2 linked regions of the Lacrimispora indolis DSM 755 genome follow. The protein of the gene in region 1 binds, or shares a complex with, the protein of each later gene. Links are inferred from orthologs where the notes say so. Each region holds a gene or a part of one and is shown on either strand. Other genes may lie near its edges.

Region 1 (12,193 bases):
TTTTGAAGGGTGAAGAACCGGATCCCTACTCCGGTAGAATCCGCGGTCATTTTCATCAGAGATTGCTGGACCGGGTCACCTGCAGCTTCGTCGTCCGCCACAACGATCAGGTTACAGCCGATGGCTCCCACCCAGGAGCATCCCACCTGACCATGTACCAGCCTGTTGTCGATTCTTGTTAATAGAATGTTGGGCATATGTTTGTCACTCCTTTTTAAATTTTGTATCCCCTCTGGTATTTTGTGCTCTTTTTTATTTTTCCACTCCTTTTTATAAAAAAAGTATAAACAATGTATAAACAAATCATAGTCTCATGGGTAAAGTTTGTCAATATGTAATTACAAATATTTGTATGTTTTTAATACATTATTGACTATACTTAAGGATATGATATAATTATTGCACAAAACGCGTTTGGTCTCATTTTTACTAAATAAAAAAAGGAGCGGTAACAAAATGAATGAAACTATGAAAGAAACAATGATGACGTATGTGGAAGAGTCCCCTGAGGTAATACTTAAAAATGTGAAAAACCGGAAAGAGCTGACAGCCCCGCTGCTTGCAGAATATGAAAAAGGGGATTACGAAAGCATCTGGATCGTAGCTTCCGGCTCCTCCTATAATGGCTCCTACTGCGCCCGCCAGTTTATGAGAAAGTATTTAAAGTCGGAAGTAAAGATCGTATCTCCCTTTACCTTTCTTTGCAGCGAACACGATTTTAGTGACAAGGATTTTGTTTTTGTAGTATCTCAAAGCGGATACAGCACCAATTCCATTGATGCCTTAAAGATGATCCGTGAGCAGGGACGTGCTTCCATAGGAATTACGGGAAGTATCTCCAGTGATATGAAGGATTATGCGGATGTGCTGATCGATTATGGAGTGGGGGTGGAGACCGTAGGATATGTGACAAAGGGTGTGACCTCCTTTGCACTGTTTCTGATGCTGTTTACCCTTGAGGCTGCTGTAAGAAAAGGTTTGATGAAGGAGGAAGAAGCAGAGGCAGTATGCCGGGATATGGAAAAGGCGGCACAAATCCATGAGACAGTTCAAAAGGAAACCATGAAATTCTTCGAAGATCATTATAAAGAATTCACTTCCATGACAAACGCATATGTCTGCGGATGCGGCGCCAATTACGGCACGGCTTTAGAAGGAGCTTTAAAGCTGGGTGAAACCGTAAAAATCCCTTCCACTGCTTATGAATCGGAGGAATTCCTTCATGGACCCAATCTTCAGATGACCCCTGGTTATACGGTATTTCTCATTGACGGAGGAAACAGCAGCAGCCGGATCCAGACCATTTTTAAAGCATGCAGAGAGGTGACCGACAGGGCATTTTTAATAACCAATCAGCCTGGATGCACCGGAGAAGGGATCTTAAATCTTTCTTTTGAGCTTCCGGAATTATTGACCCCGCTGTGCTTTCTTCCGTTTTTCCAGATCCTTGCCTATCAGGCCACCACAGCCTTAAACAGATGGAAACAGCATCCTCTGTTAAAGAAGATGAAGGATACTGCCGCATGTAAGACGGAAAATTATGAGAATCAGGATGACGATGATTAAAGCTGTAAAGGAGGCGATTTATGGGGAAGATTCAGATCAGTCCAAAGGAGCTGGCCTCTTATTTTGACCACACCCAGCTGAGAGCCTGGGCCTCTCATGAGGATTTTGTAAAGCTTTGTAAGGAAAGCATGGAATATGGTTTTAAAATGGTAGCCATCAACCCGGCTCAGGTGGTCCGCTGCCGGAAGCTGCTAAAAGGCAGCCCTGTCCATGTGGGCGCTGCCATTGGGTTTCCTTTGGGCCAGACGACCATAGAAGATAAGGTAAATGAAACAAAGACCGCCATTTTAAACGGCTCCGATGAGATCGATTACGTGATCAATATTACGGAGCTTAAGGAAAGGAATTACGGTTTTATTGAAAAGGAAATGGCAGAGATCACAGAAGTGTGCAGAAAAAACAAAGTGATATCAAAGGTGATTTTTGAAAACTGCTATTTGACAGATCAGGAGAAAGAAGAATTGTGCAGGATCGCCCTGAATGTGCGCCCTGATTTCATCAAGACCTCCACCGGTTTTGGAACGGCCGGGGCTTCCTTTGAAGACGTGGCTCTGATGAAGCGCATGGTAGGGGATGAAATTAAGATTAAGGCGGCAGGAGGCGTAAGGACCTTAGATACTGCTTTAAAGATGATAGACCTTGGGGTCAGCCGGATCGGGTCTACTGCGGGTGTTTCCATTGTGGAAGAGCTTAAGATGGGTATGCAGGCTGGAACGCCCTGAAAAAATATTTTTGTTTCTAAATGTGGCAAGCTGTTAAGTGACCGTATGCATTCTGATGCAAAGAATCACTTAACAGCTTTTTTTCTCCATTTGTAAAATATTGGGAATCAGGCATTGCATTTGGTGCGGGAAAATATTATAATACGGAAATGCAAAATTTCATAGCCCACATACCAAGGAGGCACACATGATACATGTTAAGAACATAATAAAAATTTTTGCCGGGGATTTAAAGCGCATTGCACTTAATCCGGTTGCAATTATCATCTCGCTGGGACTTATGCTGATTCCGGCCTTATATGCATGGTTTAACATCGCTGCAAGCTGGGACCCTTATGCCAATACAAAAGGTCTTAAGGTTGCGGTTGTGAACCAGGATGAAGGGGCCTCCATTGACAATATATTTGACACGGATATTGATGATTCTTCTATTAATATCGGTGAAATGATCCTGGATGAGCTTAGAAAGAATGAACAGATCGGCTGGCAGTTTGTCAGCAGGGAAGAGGCCATCGATGGAGTGGAATCAGGGAAATATTATGCTGCTGTGGTCGTTCCGGAAGATTTCAGCCGGAAAATTTCCAGCGTTCTCACCTCTCACATTGAACGCCCGGTGCTTCAGTATTATGTAAATGAGAAGAAAAATGCCATTGCCACAAAGATCACCGGCAAAGGAGTGGAAAGCGTACAGCAGCAGATCAATGAGACATTTATCAATTCCACCTCAAAGGTGGTTGGAAAGCTCCTGAACAAATATTCAGACGACTGGAGCATTGATAAGGAAACAGACAGAAACGATGCGGTCAGCTCTCTTACAGAGGTAAAGGAAGATTTGAATCAGCTTGTGGATACCATCACCATGCTGCAGTCCACCCTTCGCACGGTGAACAGCTTAAATGACGGTATAAAGGGAACTCTTCCGGATGTGAGTAAAATGATCGGCTCAGGCGGAAAAACGGCTGAAAGCGCAAAAACCCTCATCGACTCCTCCAGAGGCTTTTCCGATACAATGACCGGAGGGCTTAAGGATACTCTGGATCAGATCATGCAGATAGAAGAATCAGTGTACGAATCCTTCCAGGTGATCGGCAGGCTTACGGATACCTCTGCAGACGGGGCTTTGGATGCATTGAAAGCCATGGAAAATCTGGTGGCAGGAAGCATCAGCCAGTGCAATAGCATAAACAGGATTTTAGGAGAGATTAACCAGAAGCTTCCCATTCCTTTAAAAGAGATAACGGCCCTTCAGCAGCAGCTGACAGATACCGTGAAACAGCAGCAGGATCTGGTCAAAAAGCTTCAGACCGCCCAGCAGACTGTAAAACAGACAAAAAGGCTGCCCGATACCATGAAAAAAGATATTGGAGATTCTCTTGATACGGTTTACAATTCCATATCAGATATTCTTGATTTTTATAACGGCAAGGTGGAGATTCCCTTAAAAGACAGCCTTGATAAGAGCTATGATGCTCTGGGAACCACTGCAGGAGCATTGGACAGTATCGGAAGCATGGTGGGAGAGATCGATACCACCCTGAACAGCGTGACTGCCTCCTCCCAGAGCCTGATCCAGGCTTTGGACAGCGCTGTCAGCCTGATGAACAGGAGCCAGAAACGGGTGGATGATATGATCGACGGTGTAAACAAGCTGGCAGATAACAAGCAGCTGAATAAGATCATGGACATTATGAAGAATGACCCGGAGCAGCTCAGTGACTTTCTGATGATGCCTGCGGATATGGTTACCAATAAGATTTATCCGGTAGAGAATTATGGTTCTGCCATGGCTCCCTTTTATACGGTCCTGGCCATTTGGGTGGGAGGGCTTATTTTAGTCGCACTGGTAAAATGCAGGGTGGAAGAGAGCAGGTCGCAGGGACTTAAGCTGTATGAGACTTATTTTGGAAGGTATCTTACCTTCATGCTGTTTGGAATTGCCCAGGCGCTGGTGGTGGCCCTGGGAGATTTGTATATGCTGAAGATCCAGTGCCTTTATCCAGGGAAATTTGTGCTGGCAGCCGTGATCGCAAGCATCATATTCACCAATATCATTTATTCCATGACGGTCTCCTTTGGAGATGTGGGAAAAGCGATTGTGGTGGTCTTTATGGTCATTCAGGTGGCAGGCTCCGGCGGCACCTTCCCCATACAGGTGACTCCCCGGTTTTTCCAGATTATCAATCCTCTGCTTCCCTTTACTCATCTCATCAATGCCATGAGGGAGTGCGTGGGAGGAATTTATGAGGGTGCCTATTGGAAAGACCTCCAAAACGTGCTGGTCTATATTCCCATATCATTGCTGATTGGGATCGTATTGCGGAAGAAGGTGTTAAAGCTGAATGAATTTTTTGAAGAAAAACTCAGCCAGACAGGAATTATGTAAGGCCGGACAGAAAAAAAGACCCCTGGGAATCAGAGGCTGGCTTGGGTGTATTGGTGCGGGGATCCTGCTTTTCCTTGTGTTTGGAGCTTTAGCATGGCGCTGCCTTCCTGAGTATTATGCCAGGTTCTATCTGACACGGTCGGTGCTGCAGACCAGAGGACGTCTTATGGGCTTATGGGGCAGGGATCCCAAGGGAGAAGGGGCTGACGAGGATTCTTTAAAGCTGGTGGCTGATGAAGTGGTATGGAATGGCCATTCGGTGCTGGTGCTTCCGGGAGGATTTGGAATCTCCTGGAAGGAGCAAAGGGATGAGGAAAATACCTTTGCCCAGGGAAGCCTTGACGTGTATTTTCTGGGGGCCATAAGGGATGGGGTCCATTATTGGGCTGACAGGGAAAATGCCGTGCTCACCGTTCCGGGGATTACCAGGACATCCGTAAGGACCAGCCAGGAAGCATTAAAAAAGGTTGTGGGATTTTCCATTGTCCCGGAAGAGAGGAAACAGCGAAAGGACCGGCTGGAAACCTTAAAAAAAGATACCATCCAAATGATGAACTGCAGCCGTATAGAATTTATGGGAAGGGATAAGAATGGCGTGACCATTAAGGCATTGGTCTCTTCCGATCTGTTTGATGCTTATATAAGCGAAATGGGAGAACTGCTGGAAGACGGCCCTGGTAAAGATATGAAGGAATGGGGCCGGATGCTGAAAGAGCGGAAAACCCAGGGAGAAGCACAGGAAATTTTATTTACCATTGATAAACAGTTACATATAACCCGGGTCCGGGTGGAGGGCCTGGCTGATATGAGCCTTTTACTGGAGTCTCATGAAGGGCTGTGGATGGAAGGAAAGATCACGCTTCATGAGCGGGAGCTAAGTGTGAGCACAAGGGTTTATTTCGGCAATGGCGAGGAAGGGAAGAGGTCTTTCCAGATACCGGAACTAAACATCACATATTATAATGGAAGATTCCGGCTTGGACTGGAGTTAAGCGGAGGTTATGAAGGCGGTAAAATTTCTTCTGAGGTATTGGAATACGGGAAACTGTCCGGTACCGGGGGAGAATCAGCCGGTGAGGGACTGCAGGAGGTCAAGGATGAGTTCCTTAGAAGAACCGGACAGCTGGGCCTTGACTTTTATAAGTAAATAAAAAAATCTATTGACAAATACAACTGTAACTTTTATAATAACAGTAAAGGTACTGAAACTTACAAAGTTACAGTTATCCTATAGGCAATGATTCAAAAAACGGGGATATTTAAGGCAATAATGATAAAACTATAAAAGAGGACCGCAGCTGGGGATCATTGCAGAGGATGAACTGTTCATGATATGACGCAGCGGCATTTCCTGGAAACAGGGGAATGCTGTGAATAATGAATAAATGGTGCTGTTTGTGAATACACAAAGAGCAGGTTAAGAAGGAGGAACATGATATGGCAGTATTAACATTGACACAGGAGAATTTTGAAACAGAAGTGGTAAAGAGCAGCGGCATTGCGCTGGTGGATTTCTGGGCGACCTGGTGCGGCCCATGTAAGATGTTTGCACCTGTAATCGACGAAATTGCAGAAGGAAATATTCCTGACGTAAAGGTTGGAAAGGTGGACGTAGACCAGCAGCCGGATCTGGCAGGGCAGTTTAGGGTTATGAGCATTCCTACTCTTGTGATTTTTAAGGATGGAAAGGCAGCAGCCACTTCTGTTGGAGTGAAATCCAAGAAAGAAGTATTGGAAATGATTGAGAAGTTAAGATAAAAAGGCAGGAGCAGACCACGGGTCATCCGGATAATCGGAAAGGCCGGTGGTCTTTTTTATTCATAAAATGCACTCCGCCGTGGCTGCATACTCCTTGTTCCAGATTTTTACTGCTTTCCGATGCAATCATTTTCGTATAATATAGATTACATAAGTAGTTGTTGACATTCCCCTATACAGGAAGGATTATACTAAGTTAATCAGTACAAGAAGACTCATAAATAAAACGGTAATGAACAATGAACACTTAGACAAAGCATATGCTTATGGGGGTTTCAATGGAAGAAAAAAAACTGTATTCAATTGGGGAAGTCAGTAAGATCTGCAACATATCTACAAAAGCCTTGAGATTTTATGATAAAATCGGGATCATATCCCCTGATATGATCTGCAAGGAAAACAGCTATCGGTATTATAACAAAGAGACGCTTCTGACTGTTCCGGTGGTAAAATACTACAAACAAATGGGATTTAAGCTGGAAGAGATGGAAGGGCTGGTGGAAGGCAATACTTATTATTATCTGGAACAGAATTTCCGCAATAAGATTGACCAGCTATGCCTTCAGGAGCAGCAGATCCATAACAGCTATATTGCGGTTAAGGACTGGTATGAGCTGATACAGGAAGCCAAGCTGGTGCTCCAAAATGATGTGAATGAAGTTTCCGTAAAGTATATACAGCCGGTGACCTACTGCGGTATGGAGCAGGACTTTGGCTACAATTACATGGAATCCATTATTAACATAGAGTGGACCAATCACTTAGAATCGGCTGAGAATGAAATTACAGGGCCGGTAATTTTAAAATTCGAATCATTTGAAGAAAAGATGGCAGGCAGGTGCAGCCGCGCCAGGATCATGCAGCAGGCAATTCATCCATGCAAGGACTGTTTAAACAGGCAGACTTTTGGAGGATTTATGGCTGCATCGGTTTATCATATCGGTAAGCATGAATCAATTGATGAAGAGTATGAGAAAATACTTAACTGGGCGGCTAAACGAGGTTATAAATGTGGGAAAGAAAGCTTTGAACGGTATGTGGTGGATTACTGGACCACCAGAGATCCGGCTGAATTTGTTTCAGAAGTAATTGTTCCCATATACAGAGATTAAGGGAGCATATGGAATCGGCTGGCTTCCCCGGATACGGCGTTTTAAAAGGACGCTGAACCGGGGGAGCCCTTTTGTTTTTCCGGAGGTGGCAGCTGCTCCCAATATTTGGAGCATAAAAAAGTTTAAAAACCGGTTGACATTCCCCATAGGGGGAAGATCTATACTAAATGCATAGAAAAACACAAAGCGATTCCGTAAAATTAGTAACATTAACTGGCGTGATGTGTTTTCTAACGTTTTCAGCTGAACGTAAAGAAAAAAGCAGAGAAACAGGCTAACATGAATTTTGTGCAGTATTCAAATGGGGAAGGAAAACTTAGATGACAGAAGCACGAAAAAAATTTAAAGCAATTGGCATATCAACAGGCTTGGTATCCGGACTTATGTATGGGTTATATACCACATTCGTTTTGATCGCAGGTTATTACAAGCCGCTTGCCGGGGCAGTGGGATTGTTTGCTGCTCCCTATGTAACCTCAGGCCTGAATGATTTATTTGCAGGTCTCTGGCTGACCGCTTATAACGTAAAGACCGGAAGGATCCGGGAGATCGGAAGAAGCATAAGCCTGTTCACGGGAAAAATTATCCTGATCGGCTCTCTGGTAGGCGGCCCCATAGCAAGCGGTGCCTATCTGATGGGACTGGCCATGGCAGGAGCCTATGCCATACCAATCTCCGCCATGTACATTCTCTTTGGAGCGTTGTTTGCAAGGATTTTCTTAAAACAGAAAATCGTTCCCAGAGTCGGCATTGGAATGGTGATCTGTGTGGTGGGAGCCATAGTCATTAACTGGGTAAAGCCGGAAGGAAGCACGAATTTTACCCTTGGAATCATCTGCGCCTTTGTTGCGGCCATAGGCTGGGCTTTGGAAGGCGTGTTCGCGGCTTACGGAAGTGCCATGCTGGATACTGATGTGGTGATCAACATCCGCCAGCTTTTATCAGGTATTGTGGATCTGTTTGTTATTTTGCCGATTGCAGGAGGAATGGGACTTTTAAAAGGCACTCTTTTTTCCCTGCCACCGGTTTTGTGGCTGGTGATCGCCGGATTTTGTGCCGCAGTATCCTATTTGTGCTGGTATAAATCCAACAGCACGGTTGGCTGTGCCATGGGAATGTCACTGAATATTACCTACGCATTCTGGGGTGTGCTGTTTTGTATCCTGTTTTTAAAACAGCCTGTGACCCCGACCATAATCATTGGTTCCATTATTATCATTCTGGGCGCGGTTTTAGTATCCGTGGACCCATTTGAACTGCTCATGAAAAAGGAGGAAGTAAGCAATGAAATTTGATGCATTAGGAATGATCGAAACAAAGGGCCTGATCGGTTCTATTGAAGCTGCAGATGCAATGGTGAAGGCAGCAAACGTAACTCTGGTAGGAAAAGAATTTGTAGGCGGCGGTCTTGTTACCGTTATGGTAAGAGGCGATGTAGGTGCTGTAAAGGCAGCTACCGATGCAGGCGCGGCAGCTGCCCAGAGAGTTGGAGAACTGGTTTCCGTTCATGTAATCCCTCGTCCTCACGCAGAGGTTGAAATCATTCTTCCAAAAGACAAGAAGGAGAATAAATAATGAGTAACCAAGGAATGACATCTGCATCCGCGGATGCACAAATGGCAGCAGTTAACAAAAAATTCAGGACGACCGGAATGACAACCGGTGCATTATCCGGACTTACATACGGAATCTATACCGTACTTGTGCTGGTGGCCGGATATTATGAACCCCTTGTCAGTGCGGCAGGACTTTTGGCAGGACCATATGTGTGCTCCGGCTTAAACGATCTTTTCGCAGGAATTTGGCTGACTGTTTATAATGCAAAAAGCGGCCGTATCCGTGAGATGGGAAGAAGTCTTCATACATTCCCTGGTAAAATGATCGTCATCGGATCCCTTCTTGGCGGTCCCATAGCAAATGGCGCGTATCTGGTAGGCCTTGCAATGGCCGGTGCCTATGCGATTCCGATTTCCGCATTATGCAGCTTGTTCGGAGCCATTTTTGCATGGATCTTCCTAAAACAGAAAATTACCAAGAGAGTTATGCTGGGTATGCTGGTATGCGTAGCCGGTGCCATCATCATCAACTGGACAAAGCCGGAAGGCAGTGACAACTTTACACTGGGAATTATATTCTCCTTTATTGCGGCAATCTGCTGGGCTTTAGAAGGCGTATTTGCCACTTACGGCGGCGCCATGATTGACACTGATGTGGCAGTTAACTTACGCCAGCTGATTTCCGGTGTTGTGGATTTATTCGTGATCCTGCCTATCGTTGGAGGAATGGGACTTCTGGGCGGAACACTTTTTGCAGGAATTCCGGCAATCTGGCTTGCAGTATCCGGCTTAAGTGCCGCAGTGTCATTCCTCTGCTGGTATAAGAGCAACTCCACTGTCGGCTGTGCCGTGGGAATGTCCTTAAATGTAACCTATGCGTTCTGGGGAGTTTTCTTCTGTATCCTGTTTTTAGGACAGGCAGTGACCCCTACGATTGTAATCGGCTCTATTGTAATCGTGTTCGGTGCGATTCTGGTAACCATGAATCCGCTGGATTTATTCAGGAAAGGGGAATAAAGAAATGTTATTACCTGCAAGAACAGCAGTTTTAAATTATTTGTATGGGGTAAAAAATGCGGATATCGGCCAGATCATGGAGGCATTAAAACCTCTTTACGGCGGAGAACGCCAGTTTACCAAGGATCGTTATCTGGATCATGTCATGTCTTTAGAGGCAAATGGCATGGTCAGCTTATGCGGCTATGATCTGGATCAGAACGGAGAACTGCGTATGTGTTATGAAATTAACGATGACGGAAGAAGCGCGGTTGACAAATACGTGGATAAGAAATACCGCAAATAAAAAGAGGAGGTTTACAAAGGTGAGATATTACGGAGATGAAGCGTTAGGGCTTGTAGAGACTGTCGGACTGGTTCCGGCACTGGAAGCTGCAGACAAAATGCTTAAGGCAGCGGATGTAGAATTGATTTCCTATGAAAACGTAGGTTCCACCCTGGTGACCATCATGGTAAAGGGTGATGTGGCAGCAGTACGCTCCTCTGTAGATGCAGGTGCAGAAGCGGCGGCAGCCATCGGCAAGATGACTGCAAAAAACGTGATGCCAAGGCCGATCAAAGAGGTCGGAGACATTGTGTCCGTGCACGATATTGACGCATAGAGAAAGGAAAACAGGATATGGAAAGATATGAAGCCATAGGTGCGATAGAAACATTTGGTCTGGTATTTGTTCTCGAAGCGGCTGATGCAATGTGCAAGGCGGCAGATGTGGAACTGGTGGGTTATGAAAATGTAGCTTCCGGTTATATTTCTGTTCTGGTACGGGGAGACGTAGGAGCCTGCAAAACGGCTGTGGAAGCCGGTATCAAGGCGGTAAAGGATATGGGAGCGGAAGTTTACAGCTCAATCGTGATTCCAAGACCTCATCCCCACCTTGAAAAAATTATCAGACGATATGCCTTAATAACTGCTCCGGTACAGGAATAGCAGGCATCCCGGATGAAGGGAGAATAGGAAATGAGTTTTGTAGATAAAGACTTGCTCTCCATACAGGAGGCAAGGATTTTAATGGAAGGTGCACGGGAAGCCAGAAAGACCATGCTTACCTTTCCTCAGGAAAAGCTTGATCTCATTACCGGCACCCTTGCGGCGGCAGCAAAGGAACTGGCAGAGGAACTGGCGGTCATGTCCGCAGAAGAAACCGGATATGGACGTTACCAGGATAAGTACGTGAAAAATACCTTTGTCTGCAATTTTCTTCCGGAGCGCTTAAAGGATATGAGGTGCGTCGGCATCCTGGAAGAAGACTCCCGGTCAAAAACTATGAAAGTAGGCGTTCCTGTGGGCGTGATTGCTGCCCTGACACCGGCAGTGAGTCCGGTTTCTACGGCGATTTACAACGTACTGACAGCCGTTAAGTCGGGCAATCCCATTGTGATCGCTCCTCATGAAAGGGCAAGTAAGGTAACCGGCAGACTCCTTGACCGGCTCATGGAAGCAGGAATATCCTGCGGACTTCCGGAAGGAGCCATCGGGTATTTAAAGACAGTGACAAGGGCGGGAGCCCTGGAGCTGATCCGTCACCCGGCAGCAGCCATGGTGGTCAACACCGGAGTTCCTGAGCTTTGCCGGGAGGCAGCAGAAAGCGGAAAGCCTTATATTTACGGCGGTACGGGAAACGGACCGGTCTTTGTGGAACGGACTGCCGATGTAAGACAGGCAGTAGAGGATATCATTGCCAGCCGCACCTTTGATTACGGCATCGTGTCTGCGGCCGAGCAGTATATGGTGGTAGACAGCCTTATTGCCGCAGAGGTAAAGGCTGAAATGATAAAGAACGGAGCTCACTTCATGAATGAGGAAGAGGAGAAAAAGCTGATTGAACTCCTCTGCCTGGAAAGCGGGAAGCCGGATACGGAAATTATGGGAAGGCCTGCGGCAGAGCTTGCGGACAGGGCAGGATTTACAGTGCTTAAGACCACAACAGTGCTGGTTTCTGAGCAGAAGTATATTTCTGAGAAGAATCCCTTTGCAAAAGAGCTTTTGTGTCCTGTATTGGCTTATTACATCGAAAATGACTGGATGCACGCCTGTGAAAAATGCATGAGCCTTCTTGTAAATGAAAGCCATGGACATAC
Region 2 (12,419 bases), 850 kb from region 1 along the record:
GGTTCTGCCCTTCATGATATTTTTCATAGCCGTCTGAAGCATTAGCTCAAGTCTGGTATCCACGGAGCTTGTCGCCTCATCAAGGATTAAAATAGCCGGGTCGGCAAGGAACGCCCTCGCTATGGTTAAAAGCTGTTTCTCACCCACAGATACGTTTGAGGATTCTTCATTTAATATCATATTGTAGCCATCTGGCTGTGTTTTGATAAAATGATTTACGTTTGCAGTTTTTGCAGCATTTTCTATCTCCTGCCGGGCCGCATCCCCTTTCCCGTATTTTATATTATCGGCTATGGTTCCGTTAAACAGCCAGGTATCCTGCAGTACCATACCAAAGATCGAACGAAGGTCATCCCGCCTCATATCCTTAATTTTTACGCCGTCAACCTTGATGGCACCTTCATTTACGTCATAGAAACGCATTAAGAGGTTGATCAGCGTGGTTTTTCCTGCGCCGGTGGGTCCGACGATCGCCACCATTTGGCCGCTTTTCACGTTAATATTCAGATGCTCAATGAGCATTTTATCTTCGGTGTACCCAAAGGATACATCTTCAAAGACTACATTTCCCTGCAAATCATCTATTTTTACCGGATTGGAAGCTTCCGGTACTTCTTCCGGTTCAGAAAGAAACTCAAATACTCTTGCCGATGCTGCCATGGCAGATTGAATGGAGGCGGACAATTGTGCCACCTGCTCCAATGGTTCATTTAACTGCCACATATAGCGGATAAATGCCTGCAGCTGTCCTACTGTTATGGCACCTGTAATTGCAAATATGGCACCTAATATGCAAACAGCTACAATTCCTAAATAAGTAATGAATGAAATCAGGGGTGACATCAGCCCGGAAATAAACTGTGCCTTAAATCCGTTTTCACAAAGATTATTATTAATCTCCTTAAACTGCTCTATGGAATCTTCTTGCTTTCCATATAGCTTGATTTCGGTCAATCCTGTGTATCTTTCCTGAATATAGCCGTTTAAGTCACCAAGAGCCACCTGCTGCCTCTCAAACATAGCAGAAGAGCGGTTCATAATAAATTTCATGATCAAAGCGCTTCCAGGTATGAGCAAAACGGCTACAGCACCCATAATGGGATTAATATAAAACATTAATACTGTTGCCAAAATAACGGATAGGAATGCACTTAATATTCTTGACAAACTCTGCTGCAGAGCATTTGACATGGTATCAATATCATTTGAAATGATGCTGAGAATATCTCCCACTGTCCGTTTATCAAAATAGCTGATCGGCAGCTTTGTGATCTTTTTTTGCACATCGTTTCTCAAATCACGCATTGTGTTTTGAATGCCATTTGTTAAAAAATATTGAGAACCAAAGTTGCTAAGTATGTTTCCTATATAAATGGCCAGCAACAGCTTTAAGATTTTTATAACATAGGAAAAGCTGATGGAGGCTCCGGGAACTTTGTTGGCGATATTTACAACATCATCCTTCAGCCTTGTTGTAATCAAACCTTCCACCATCGGTGCCGCTGATAAAAATGCGGAGTAGCCTATGGTAAGGAGAATTGCGGCTATAAAAAATTTTAGGTATGGTTTTATATATGGATATAATTTTTTCATCGCTCCAATTCCTCCTTTGTTAATTGTGAATCTGCAATCTCATAATATACTTTGCATGACTTTAATAATTCTTTATGGGTCCCCATTCCAACCACTTCGCCTTCATTGAGCACTATGATTTTGTCCGAATTCATGATTGTACTGATTCTTTGGGCAACAATGAATACAACGGATTCTTTTGTTTCTTTCTTAAGTGCTGTACGCAAAGAAGCATCTGTTTTATAGTCAAGAGCAGAAAAACTGTCGTCAAAAATGTAAATTTCAGGCTTTCTGACCAATGCTCTTGCAATGGAAATCCTCTGTTTTTGGCCTCCTGAAACATTCTTTGCACCTTCGCTGATATATTCCTGCAAATGATCCGGCTTATTCTCAATGAACTCCTTTGCCTGTGCCACTTCAATTGCATGATCGATTTCTTCCGGTGTGGCATTGGGATTGCCGAATTTAAGATTTTCTTCTATGGTTCCTTTAAATAAAAATGCTTTTTGAGGGATGAAACCAATTTTCTGACGGAGCGCCTTTAAATCATAGTTACGTATATCCGCACCATCAATTTTAATAGATCCCCTTGTCACATCATAAAATCTTGGAATCAAATTAATTAATGTACTCTTTCCGCTGCCTGTACTGCCGATAAATGCAACGGTTTCTCCCTTGTTGGCAGTAAACGATACATCCTTTATCACTGGAAGCTCCCCATCCGGATACTGAAACGTAACATGGTCAAATTCCACCATACCTTTATTTTCAGCTGTAATACCCTTGAAGGGGCTTTTCACCAATGGCTCCTCAACTAATAATTCCTGAATACGGTTTGCAGACACCTGCGCTCTGGGGTACATTACAAATACCATGGAAAACAGCATAATTGAAAACATTGCATGAAACTGATACTCTAAGAAAGCAACCAACTGTCCAACCTGTAAGGTGCCATTATCAATCATTACACTTGATATCCAAAACACCGCCATCATCGCAAGGTGCAGCAAGAAGAAAAAGGCCGGCTGTGTAAATGACATAATTTTAAATAACTTCTTGGAATTGGATGCATATTCGTCATTGGTTTCTGCAAAACGCGCTGACTCATACTCACTTTTTCGAAAGGCTCTGATTACGCGGACCCCTGTTAAACTTTCTCTTGATATCCGGTTCAACCGGTCCATACCTTTTTGCTGCTTCTCGGAAAGGGGATTGGTCAGCTTGGCAATGATAATAACGCCTGCCACGATAAACGGAAGGCTTCCTCCGATAACCATGGAAAGATTGATACTTGTTCTGATGGTCATAAAAACACTGATAAAAATCATGACTGGTGCCAAAAGTGCAGTCCGAAACAACAGATTGGAAAACAACATTAACTGAAACGCATCATTCGTGGTTCGTGTAATCATGGAAGATACGCCGAATTTATTGTATTCTGTATGGGAGAATCTCTGCGACTGGGCAAACACATCATTTCTGATATCACGAATCATATAAGTAGAAATTCTTGATGAAGCGTAAGTCAATAAAATGGTCCCTGCACCTCCAAGGATACAGACAATCAGCATGATTCCGCCCATGTTCTTAATATAAGCTATATCGCCTTTCCCTATTCCATTATCAATCATCCACGCCATGACTGTGGGTATTCCCAGCTGCACCGCTACAAAGCTAAAGATTCCTATGATGTTTAAGAAAATTAGCTTGGGATATCTTTTTAAATATTTTAACATTAATTGCATAACAAAACTCCTTTCATTTTACTGAATAAAACCCAAATAATTTCAGCCATATTCCTTGACAGGAACAGGCTGCCTGACTATTATAAACTATAAGGTTGTCTTATAGTCAAGAAGAAAACAGCAAGATAAAATATAAAATTAAAGCCTTTGATACGGACGCAAACAGGAGGCCCGTAAAAGGCAGCACAGAATGAGGTGATTTTATGTCAGAAAATAAAAACGAATATTTAACAACAGGAGAATTTGCAAAAATCTGCGGAATCCCCAAACATATCTTATTTTATTATGATCAGATAGAGCTTTTCCAGCCTGAAATCACAAAGGAGAATGGCTACCGCTATTACTCCTTCCGGCAATTTGATACTTTTTCCATTATTTCTGCATTAAAAAGGCTGGGAATGCCATTAAAAGAAATTAAAAAATACATGGATGAAAGAAACCCTGCTAATTTAATTGATTTATTGGAACAAAAGTCAAATGAAGTGGCTAAAGAAATTATAAAATTAAAAAATACGAAACATGGGATAGATTTTCTTAAGGATTTAACTGAAAATGCCTTATCCGCAGAATACAATATCATTAAGCCCGCTTATCACAAAAGCATGAAGGCTCTATGCAGTACCCATATGGATAATGGCAAAGACGATTCTTATTCAAACTTTCTTACAGAATTGATCGCATTCCGAAATGACAGCAATGCAAGCATGATTGACTTTCTGGGAGGATCACTTACCATTGATAATATCCGGGAAAAAAGATTTGACAGCTTTTCTTATTTGTATACAAAAACAAACAATGTTGATAAGAAAAAAAACACTCTGGTGCGAAAGGAAGGCTGGTATCTTCAGGTTTACTATAAGGGGAGTTATCGAAATATCAATGAAATGTATGAAAAGATAATGCAGTACGCAAATGAACATCAGATAAAGCTTGGAAAGAATGCTTATGAGGAATATCTTATCTTTGAGATCGGTACAAAAAACAGAGATGATTATGTTACATTAATATTGGTTGAAATTGATGGGGAACCACAGGAGCATTAAATAAACAGAGTCAGAACGTATGGCGGTACTCTTATTTTCTGACTCTGTATTATTATTTTGAAAATTATAAAATCTTAAGGATACCATTAAGCAAATTAAGTTTACCGGATTAAAGCCTGCGGAGCTTTCAACCTTTCTTTGAGAGACAATATATTGCGTTCAATCTGCCTTATAACTTTTATAAACTCTTCGTCACTTTTTCCAGTGGGATCATCCAACCCCCAATCTTCCCTGTATTTACAGGGTAAATAAGGACATTCAACATTGCAGCCCATGGTGATAACAACATCAACGGGAGGGATTTCTGAAAGCAGTTTTGAACGCTGCGTTTTTTCCATGTCAATCCCATACAGCTGTATCATCAGCCGGACAGCATCCTGGTTAATATGTGGTTTAGTTTCTGTTCCCGCAGAATAGCTTTCAAAGATATTATCCGCCAGCCGTTTGCCAAAAGCCTCTGCAATCTGCGAACGGCAGGAGTTATGCACACATATAAAAGCAACCTTTATCATGGTATTTTTTCTCCCTATTATAACTCCAGCAGTTTCTTACCCCTGATTTCATCCCCACATCATCTGTTGTTTGCTCCCCCTCTGTTGTAAACGATCCAGCCTTTATTTTTCAGGAAACCAATGACGGGTTTTATTGGCAAACCTTACCAATAGAAGCATAACCGGCACCTCTGTCAGCACACCCACTATGGTTGTAAGCGCTGCCGGAGAAGTGGCGCCAAATAGTGAGATGGCAACTGCCACTGCAAGTTCGAAAAAGTTGGAGGCACCGATCATCCCGGCCGGAGCTGCAATGGTATGGGGCAGCTTTAACCATTTCGATGCAAGATACGCGATGAAGAAAATCAAAAAGGTCTGAAGGATCAACGGAACCGCAATCAAAACGATATGCAGGGGATTTTCCAATATGACATTGCCCTGGAACGAAAATATGATGACCAACGTCAGAAGCAGTCCGATTATGGTTATATGATTAAACCTGGGGAGAAACTGATTTTCAAAGTATTTCTTTCCCTTATTTCTAATTATCAGCGTCCTTGTCAGAATACCTCCTGCAAGGGGAATCACTACAAACAGCACCACAGATAAAAACAAAGTGTCCCACGGCACGGCAACACCGCCGACACCCAGTAAAAAGGCGACAATCGGTGTAAAGGCGATCAGGATTATAAGATCATTGGTGGCAACCTGCACCACCGTATAGGCCGGGTTTCCTTTGGTTAAATGGCTCCATACAAATACCATCGCAGTGCATGGGGCTGCCCCAAGAAGTACCGCACCTGCCAGATATTCCTTTGCTAATTCAGCAGGAATGATTGTTTTAAATACGACATAAAAGAAAAATGCTGCGATCCCATACATGGTAAACGGTTTAATCAGCCAATTGGTCACCCATGTTACAAAAAGCCCCTTTGGATTCTTTCCGACATTTTTAATGCTGGTAAAATCCACCTTCATCATCATCGGATAAATCATAAGCCAGATCAGAACCGCAATCGGAAGGGAAATTTGGGCATATTCAAACTTCCCTAAAAACATAGGAATCCCCGGCAGGTATTTTCCCACCAGGATTCCCGCTGCCATGCAAAGCAGAACCCAAAGGGTCAGATACTTTTCGAAAAATCCTATATTATATTTACTCATTCCCATCACATCCTTTGCAGCCTGCGGAATCTTTACAGATGCAGCTTTCCTTGTCGGATGTAATATTGCAGAAAAACTGTTTTGTTTTGCTGATGGTATCTTCATCCAATGAGTAGTACGTCCATTTTCCCTCGTTCCTTCCCTTCACAAGCCCGCAGTCACACAGGATCTTCATATGGTGGGAAAGTGTAGATTGGGACATCTCAAATTTCTCCAAAATCATGCAGGCACAAAGCTCGCCGCAAGACAGCATGTCGACAATCATGGCTCTTTTCGGGTCGCCCAACGCCTTAAATACCTTTGTATATTCCTCATAGCTTTCCATATTAACACCTCACATCTATAAACTTCGATTTGATTATTATATACATCAAATCGAAAAATGTCAATATGATTTTTCAATTATAAGAATAACATCAAAAATCCCGCTTCATCTGCTCCACATAAAGGGACTTATTATCAACTGCACGCATTGTAGCTAATATCCCATCTAAATGATCATACTCATGCTGTAACAGCTCCGAAAGATCACCTTCCAAATACATTTTCTGTGGATTAAAATTCTCATCAAAATAAGAAATTTCTGCACGCTTATAACGTTCTACTTTAACTGTCAGACCTGGAAAAGACATGCAATCATCTAACAATGTATATTTTTCATCATCGGGAAAAGACATCACCGGATTTATAATAATATAGGGTTTATCCGTAAACATGTACAGCAATCGCTTCTTAATTCCTATCTGTGGTGCCGCAACCGCACGGCCCGCTCCATATATTTCCCTATAATCCATAAGAGTGTCATGTAAGTCCTGCACCCACTCCGTCAAAGAATTAATCTCTGCTTTCGTAACTTCTTCACTCATTTCATATAGTTGGGGATTTCCAAGTTTCAATATTTCTCGCACCATCGCTTTTGTCCTCTCTTTTTTCGTTAAATCTATGCCCAGCAAATTTCTGTTTCCATACATTAGCTAATCCAAAGGATTATGTAAACTAAATCGATATATGCACTTTTCCGATTCTCCGCTTAATCTCATATCACTTTGATCTGGCAATTGAGCTACTTCTTCTATGGTGTCCCCTGTATTCTTTGTCTATGTAATAACCAATATTGCCTCCATAGTACACTTTTTCGTTGTGACCAATACGTAAATCGCAGCCCCCCATTTTGGTGCCAAATTTATCACAGATATCAAAGTGATATGTTGGAAGCCAATCTTTATCTGTATTGCCTTCAACAGTTTTTTCTAACTTGAGAAATATTTCATCACTTCTAAGAAAGTCTGTATCTATAAACATAATTGGTTCCTCCCTAAACAAACATTTCAATCAGTTTATCTAAATATTCCAATACACTCCATTAGGTAATTTACATAGATAACCAGAATATTTTTCTTTCACCCTTCCCGTATCTAAATCTCTGATTATGACATTTTCATGATATTCCGGGTCTTCATACCATTCAGAAAAATACAAATTATCTCCATCACGGAATAATAATCCTTCTGTTTCTCCTATCTCTATTTTTTTATTCTCCGGCCAGACAATCTCATAAATTCCGTTGTTCCCATCCCGGCAAAGCATGAGGGGAGAGACTTTTAACATAAGATTATAACAATCTTCCACAATCCCCAAAGGAAGTTCTTTTATCATTTCAAGTCTTTGACTATCTGGAAAATAGCTGTATATCTGTATTTTTTGTTCGTTAAAATCCACACCTGAAAAATATAATATCCCCTTGTCCCAGATCGGCTGATCAATATAAACATTTTCCCTCTGCACAAATGGACTGTAAACAGTTCCCTCCGGATAATGAATCAAATGACAGACCATGCCAGAAAATACTTCTCCGGATTTAACTGTTTCTTCAGCCTCATATAAATCGCAAAAGCAACTATTGCTGTCTTTGCAGAAATACCATTCCATGGTACCATCTACCGGTTCCGGATATGAGTCCGATACTCCCTTGATTTTTATGATATTCATTCCGTATCCCCCTTTTTGATTTCTATTTATTTGATCATAACAAAGATTAAGTAAAAAATACAGCACTGAATATTTTTGACTTATATTCAATGCTTATTTAAAATTGATTTTTTCTACAGCTAAAGCAGAATGATACACCATTCTTCAATAGAAATCCAAGTTTAATTACTTCGACTTACTATACCACACACATCTGATCAAAATGCCAATAAATATTAAAAAAGACCCCACACTCTCATGTGAAGTCTCCCTTATCATGAAATTCTCTTCCCGGCTGAAAGACAGCCAAAAAAAAAGGATTTATTCCATAGTATAAGGCTCCTGCTCGCCAAAGTATATCAGGGTGGGTTTTCTTTTTGTTGCAGTGCCATTTCTATGTATTACTTACAAACTGTAATAATGAACGTAAGCAATGCAAGCAGAAACATACCAAAGGTCATCAAGTCCTTAAAGTCATATTTCATAAGCATCACTCTAATTCTATAAAGAATGAGATCAACACACCCTGTACACGATTGTTCCATGGCAGTATTTTACCATATTCTTCCTGACGTGACAACTCATGTCATTATCATATGCTCTTCGCACTTTACGCTCTGTTCATTAACTCTGCCTTCAAAAAAAGACCCTACACTTTCATGCAGAGTCTTCCTATAAACATCTGAAGTTTAAGATTATTCCATAGTATAAGGCATCAGAGCGATATGTCTTGCTCTCTTAATTGCAACGGTAAGCGCTCTCTGATGCTTTGCGCAGTTACCTGTAATACGTCTTGGAAGGATTTTTCCTCTTTCAGACACATATCTTTTTAATTTATTTACATCTTTGTAATCAATAACGCCATTCTTCTCTCCGCAGAATACGCATACTTTTTTTCTTCTGCGCATGCCGCCTCTTCTGATCTTAGCGCCATCAGCTTTATCATTCTTATTATATGCCATTGGTACTACCTCCTGTTAGATTTAGTTGAATGGAAGTCCTTCGTCTTCGACTCCATCCGGAATATTCATAAATCCATCGCCGATCGCACTGGAGGGTGCTGGTCTGGAAACCGGCTGATAACCGCCGCCTTCTCCGGACGCTCCGCCCTTGCTGTCTGCGAATTCCTGATCTTCTACAACGATATCAGTTGTATAAACCTTAACGCCTTCTTTATTCGTATAACTTCCAGTCTGGATCCTTCCGGAAATCAGTACTCTCATGCCCTGACGGAAATACTTCTCCGCAAATTCTCCTGCTCTGTCAAATGCAACGCAATTGATAAAATCAGCAGTCTGCTCATTGCCGTCCTGATTTCTGCGGCTTCTGCGATCAACTGCAAGGGTATACCTTGCAATCGCCATAGCACGCTCTCCCTGGGAATATCTTACTTCTGGATCACGGGTCAATCTGCCCATAAGGATTACTCTGTTCATACGATCACGCTTTCTTTATCTATTATGCCTCTTGTCTAACGCATAAGTATCTGATGACCGGCTCCATAATGCGAATGTGTGCTTCCAACTCGTTGGGAGTTGTGGAATCGCCATCAAATTTGATGAAGTAGTAGAATCCTTCTTTCATTTTCTGAATCTCGTAAGCTAATCTCTTCTTACCCCATTCATCAACGTTGGTTACAGCGCCGCCGAAACGAGTGATATAACCCGTAACTTTTTCCATGGCTGCTGCTCTCTCTTCATCTTCGAGCTTTACGTTCAGAACAACGGCTAACTCATATTTGTTCATGCTTGTTACCTCCTTGTGGTCTCTGGCCCCTGATTTCAGTTTCAGGAGCAAGGAATCTATATGTCACGGATTAATATTATACAGGAAACATTTGATAAAAGCAAGTCCTTTTCCCAATTTCCCGGACCTTTTCCTTTGTTTTTTCGCCATTTTATGCCTTTGGCTGGCCATCCTTGCCTTTCAGTCCTCTGGTGTTCTTTTCCACCAGCTTCCTTGAAACCATGACCTGATGGCCGCATCCCATGCATTTTAAGCGAAAATCCGCGCCAACCCTTAAAATTTCCCACTCCTGGCTTCCGCAGGGATGCTGCTTTTTGAGTTTTACAATATCTCCAACCTCGTAATTCATATCAATCACCTGCCCCTGACCTCTTTCACAAACATCTCTTGCTCTCTGCTATTTTAAAATGGAATCGATCTTTCCCAATTCTTCCTGTGTGAATTTTAAGTTATCAAGGCAGGCCGCACTGTCTTCTAACTGTTTTACACTGCTGGCTCCGATGAGAACGGAAGTCACGGCTTTTTCCCGAAGAACCCAGGAAAGGGCCATCCGGGCCAGCGTCTGCCCGCGCCCCAGGGCCAGTTCATTTAACTGCCTGATCTGATCCAGCTTTTCATCTGACAAATAGCGGCCGCCAATGGTGGTTCCCTGCTTTGAAGCCCTGGAACCCTGCGGAATGCCCTTTAAATACTTGTCAGTCAGCGCTCCCTGAGCCAGAGGACTGTAGCAGATGCAGCCTACGCCGTTTTCAAGAAGCGTATCAAACAGGCCTTCTTCTGCCCCTCTCTCAAACATGTTGTATCTTGGCTGTTCAATCAGACAGGGAACTCCCATATTTTTTAACAAAAGAACCGCTTCCCTTGCCTCACGATCCCCATAATTGGAGATTCCCACATAAAGGGCCTTTCCCTGTTTCACGATGTCAGCCAATGCTCCCATGGTTTCCTCAAGCGGTGTCTCCGGATCCGGCCTGTGATGGTAGAAAATGTCAGCATAATCCAGCCCCATCCGCTTTAAGCTCTGGTCCAGGCTGGCCATTAAGTACTTTCTGGAACCCCAGTTTCCATAAGGTCCGGGCCACATATCAAATCCGGCTTTCGTGGAGATGACCAGCTCATCCCGGTATTTTCCCAGATCGCTTTTTAAAATCTCTCCGAAATTTTCTTCCGCTTTCCCCACTGCCGGAGAGCCGTAGTTGTTTGCCAGGTCAAAATGGGTGATCCCCATATCAAATGCCCGTAAAAGAATCTCCCTCTGTTCCTCCAAAGGCTTTTCCAGGCCAAAATTCTGCCACAAGCCCAAGGATATCATGGGAAGTAAAACTCCGCTCCTTCCGCAACGCCTGTATTCCATTTTTTCATATCTGTTTTCTGCTGCCTGATACATAACTGACTCTCCTTTTCTTCTCGTGAAGGCAGCGGGCCAAGGTCAAGCGAGCTTGACTCTGGCGGCCGCCCCGGACATTTTTCAAGCCCAGAATCACACGCCTTGTGAGTTTTCCAGGCTGCCGCGGCATTCACCCAATGAATATGCAGACATATTCATCCGGCTCATTGCCTGCGCAAAACATAAGGCGGATTCAATCGAACCCGCCAAAGCTGACCTGCTTCATTCTCCTTCCGGAAAAATCTGCTAGGTAATCTCGTCAAAGAACACTCCATTTAATGGCCGGATCCGTTCCACCATGGACCTTCTGTCCTCCGGCACGGTTGGCATCCCATATCCAAACAGCCAGGAGGTCATCTCACTGATACTTAAGGACAAATGAGGCTTGATCCCTTCTCCGTCCTTTACAGGAAGAAGAGAAGAACCTTCCTGACCCAGCCTCCAACGGAACACTCCGTCATTCTGGCGGATGAAATCATCCTTTACTTCTATAAACAGCTCCATCTCGCTGACAGGGCATTCCTTTTTTAATCGTATCACAGAAATGAACTGTTCCAGGTGAATGATCCTGCCCATGACGGCCGGCTTTAATGGGCCGGTCTCCTTTACATATCCGGGAAGACAGACAAGTTCCCGCTGGTTTTCCGCCGTCTCTCCGTAATAGGCCCACACGCCGGCCAGCTCTTCCCTGTCATCTCTGGTAAAAAGAAGGATTAAATCCCCTCTGTCACTTCTCACTTCCCTGCTTAAGTTCTGGTAATACTCCTCATCTCTGAGTGCATAGACCTCATACCTTTTTTCCAGCTGCCTTCCCACAAATCTTGCAGCTTCCCTGCATTCATCCGACCGCTCCACAAAAGCCCGGCGGCTTAAGCGCAGCCGTCCCTTTTCGTTCAGCGCCACCTCCGGCAAGTCGCAGATATAGGTAAAATCAAAGGGAAAATAAATCGCAGGGTCAGCGGGCACCAGAAAACAAAAGCCCATCCGCTCCATATACATATCGGAAAAACAGCGGTTTAAAAGCCGCCTCATATGTCCCTGATGGCGGAAATCCGGATCCGTGGCAACCCCTGCAATATAATCCACCTTCCACAGGCGGTCCTTGACCACCACCTCATAAGGATTGCGGTGCAGCATGGCTACCACGCGGGTCTCCTTCCAGGCAGTGAGAATCTTATTTTTCCGCACCCTGTCTGAATAATAATAATCTATAAAGCTCTGGGAATCCTCAGAAAAAACCTTTGCCCAAAGCGCCCGGCTCTCGCCTTTTTCTTCCTGCTTCAAATACCGTACCATAGTTAAA

The links.
Region 2: the proteins of trxA (region 1) and K401_RS0107245 are in contact, whole or in part, in an NMR structure (PDB 2IPA), measured with the Bacillus subtilis proteins. The link is inferred for Lacrimispora indolis DSM 755 from one-to-one orthologs.

The regions. Positions count from the first base shown.
Region 1 is NZ_AZUI01000001.1:2,372,551-2,384,743, forward strand. The notes cover bases 5,063-7,768. They hold trxA (thioredoxin), read left to right. Parts: upstream 5,063-6,108; coding sequence 6,109-6,429; downstream 6,430-7,768. Other genes in these bases: K401_RS0111465 (hypothetical protein), read left to right, coding at 5,063-5,818; K401_RS0111475 (MerR family transcriptional regulator), read left to right, coding at 6,708-7,541. In the rest of the region: agaB (PTS galactosamine transporter subunit IIB), read right to left, coding at 1-197; K401_RS0111450 (SIS domain-containing protein), read left to right, coding at 457-1,566; deoC (deoxyribose-phosphate aldolase), read left to right, coding at 1,587-2,288; K401_RS0111460 (YhgE/Pip domain-containing protein), read left to right, coding at 2,476-4,671; more of K401_RS0111465, read left to right, coding at 4,628-5,062; K401_RS0111480 (DMT family transporter), read left to right, coding at 7,862-8,836; ethanolamine utilization microcompartment protein EutM, read left to right, coding at 8,826-9,116; K401_RS0111490 (DMT family transporter), read left to right, coding at 9,116-10,114; K401_RS0111495 (hypothetical protein), read left to right, coding at 10,119-10,400; K401_RS0111500 (BMC domain-containing protein), read left to right, coding at 10,420-10,716; K401_RS0111505 (BMC domain-containing protein), read left to right, coding at 10,734-11,042; K401_RS0111510 (aldehyde dehydrogenase family protein), read left to right, coding at 11,073-12,193. UniProt on the Bacillus subtilis protein: Participates in various redox reactions through the reversible oxidation of its active center dithiol to a disulfide and catalyzes dithiol-disulfide exchange reactions.
Region 2 is NZ_AZUI01000001.1:1,520,984-1,533,402, forward strand. What follows is about bases 3,168-6,099. They hold K401_RS0107245 (arsenate reductase ArsC), read right to left. Parts: upstream 4,873-6,099; coding sequence 4,462-4,872; downstream 3,168-4,461. Other genes in these bases: K401_RS0107235 (ABC transporter ATP-binding protein), read right to left, coding at 3,168-3,317; K401_RS0107240 (MerR family transcriptional regulator), read left to right, coding at 3,521-4,360; arsB (ACR3 family arsenite efflux transporter), read right to left, coding at 4,975-6,015; K401_RS0107255 (ArsR/SmtB family transcription factor), read right to left, coding at 6,008-6,099. Also shown: K401_RS0107230 (ABC transporter ATP-binding protein), read right to left, coding at 1-1,593; more of K401_RS0107235, read right to left, coding at 1,590-3,167; more of K401_RS0107255, read right to left, coding at 6,100-6,340; K401_RS0107260 (peptide deformylase), read right to left, coding at 6,432-6,926; K401_RS0107265 (hypothetical protein), read right to left, coding at 7,057-7,317; K401_RS0107270 (hypothetical protein), read right to left, coding at 7,357-8,004; rpsR (30S ribosomal protein S18), read right to left, coding at 8,679-8,945; K401_RS0107280 (single-stranded DNA-binding protein), read right to left, coding at 8,967-9,419; rpsF (30S ribosomal protein S6), read right to left, coding at 9,442-9,729; K401_RS0107290 (DUF951 domain-containing protein), read right to left, coding at 9,881-10,078; K401_RS0107295 (aldo/keto reductase), read right to left, coding at 10,127-11,116; K401_RS0107305 (GNAT family N-acetyltransferase), read right to left, coding at 11,363-12,412; K401_RS0107310 (DUF2156 domain-containing protein), read right to left, coding at 12,415-12,419. UniProt on the Bacillus subtilis protein: Catalyzes the reduction of arsenate [As(V)] to arsenite [As(III)]. In vitro, can dephosphorylate para-nitrophenyl phosphate (pNPP).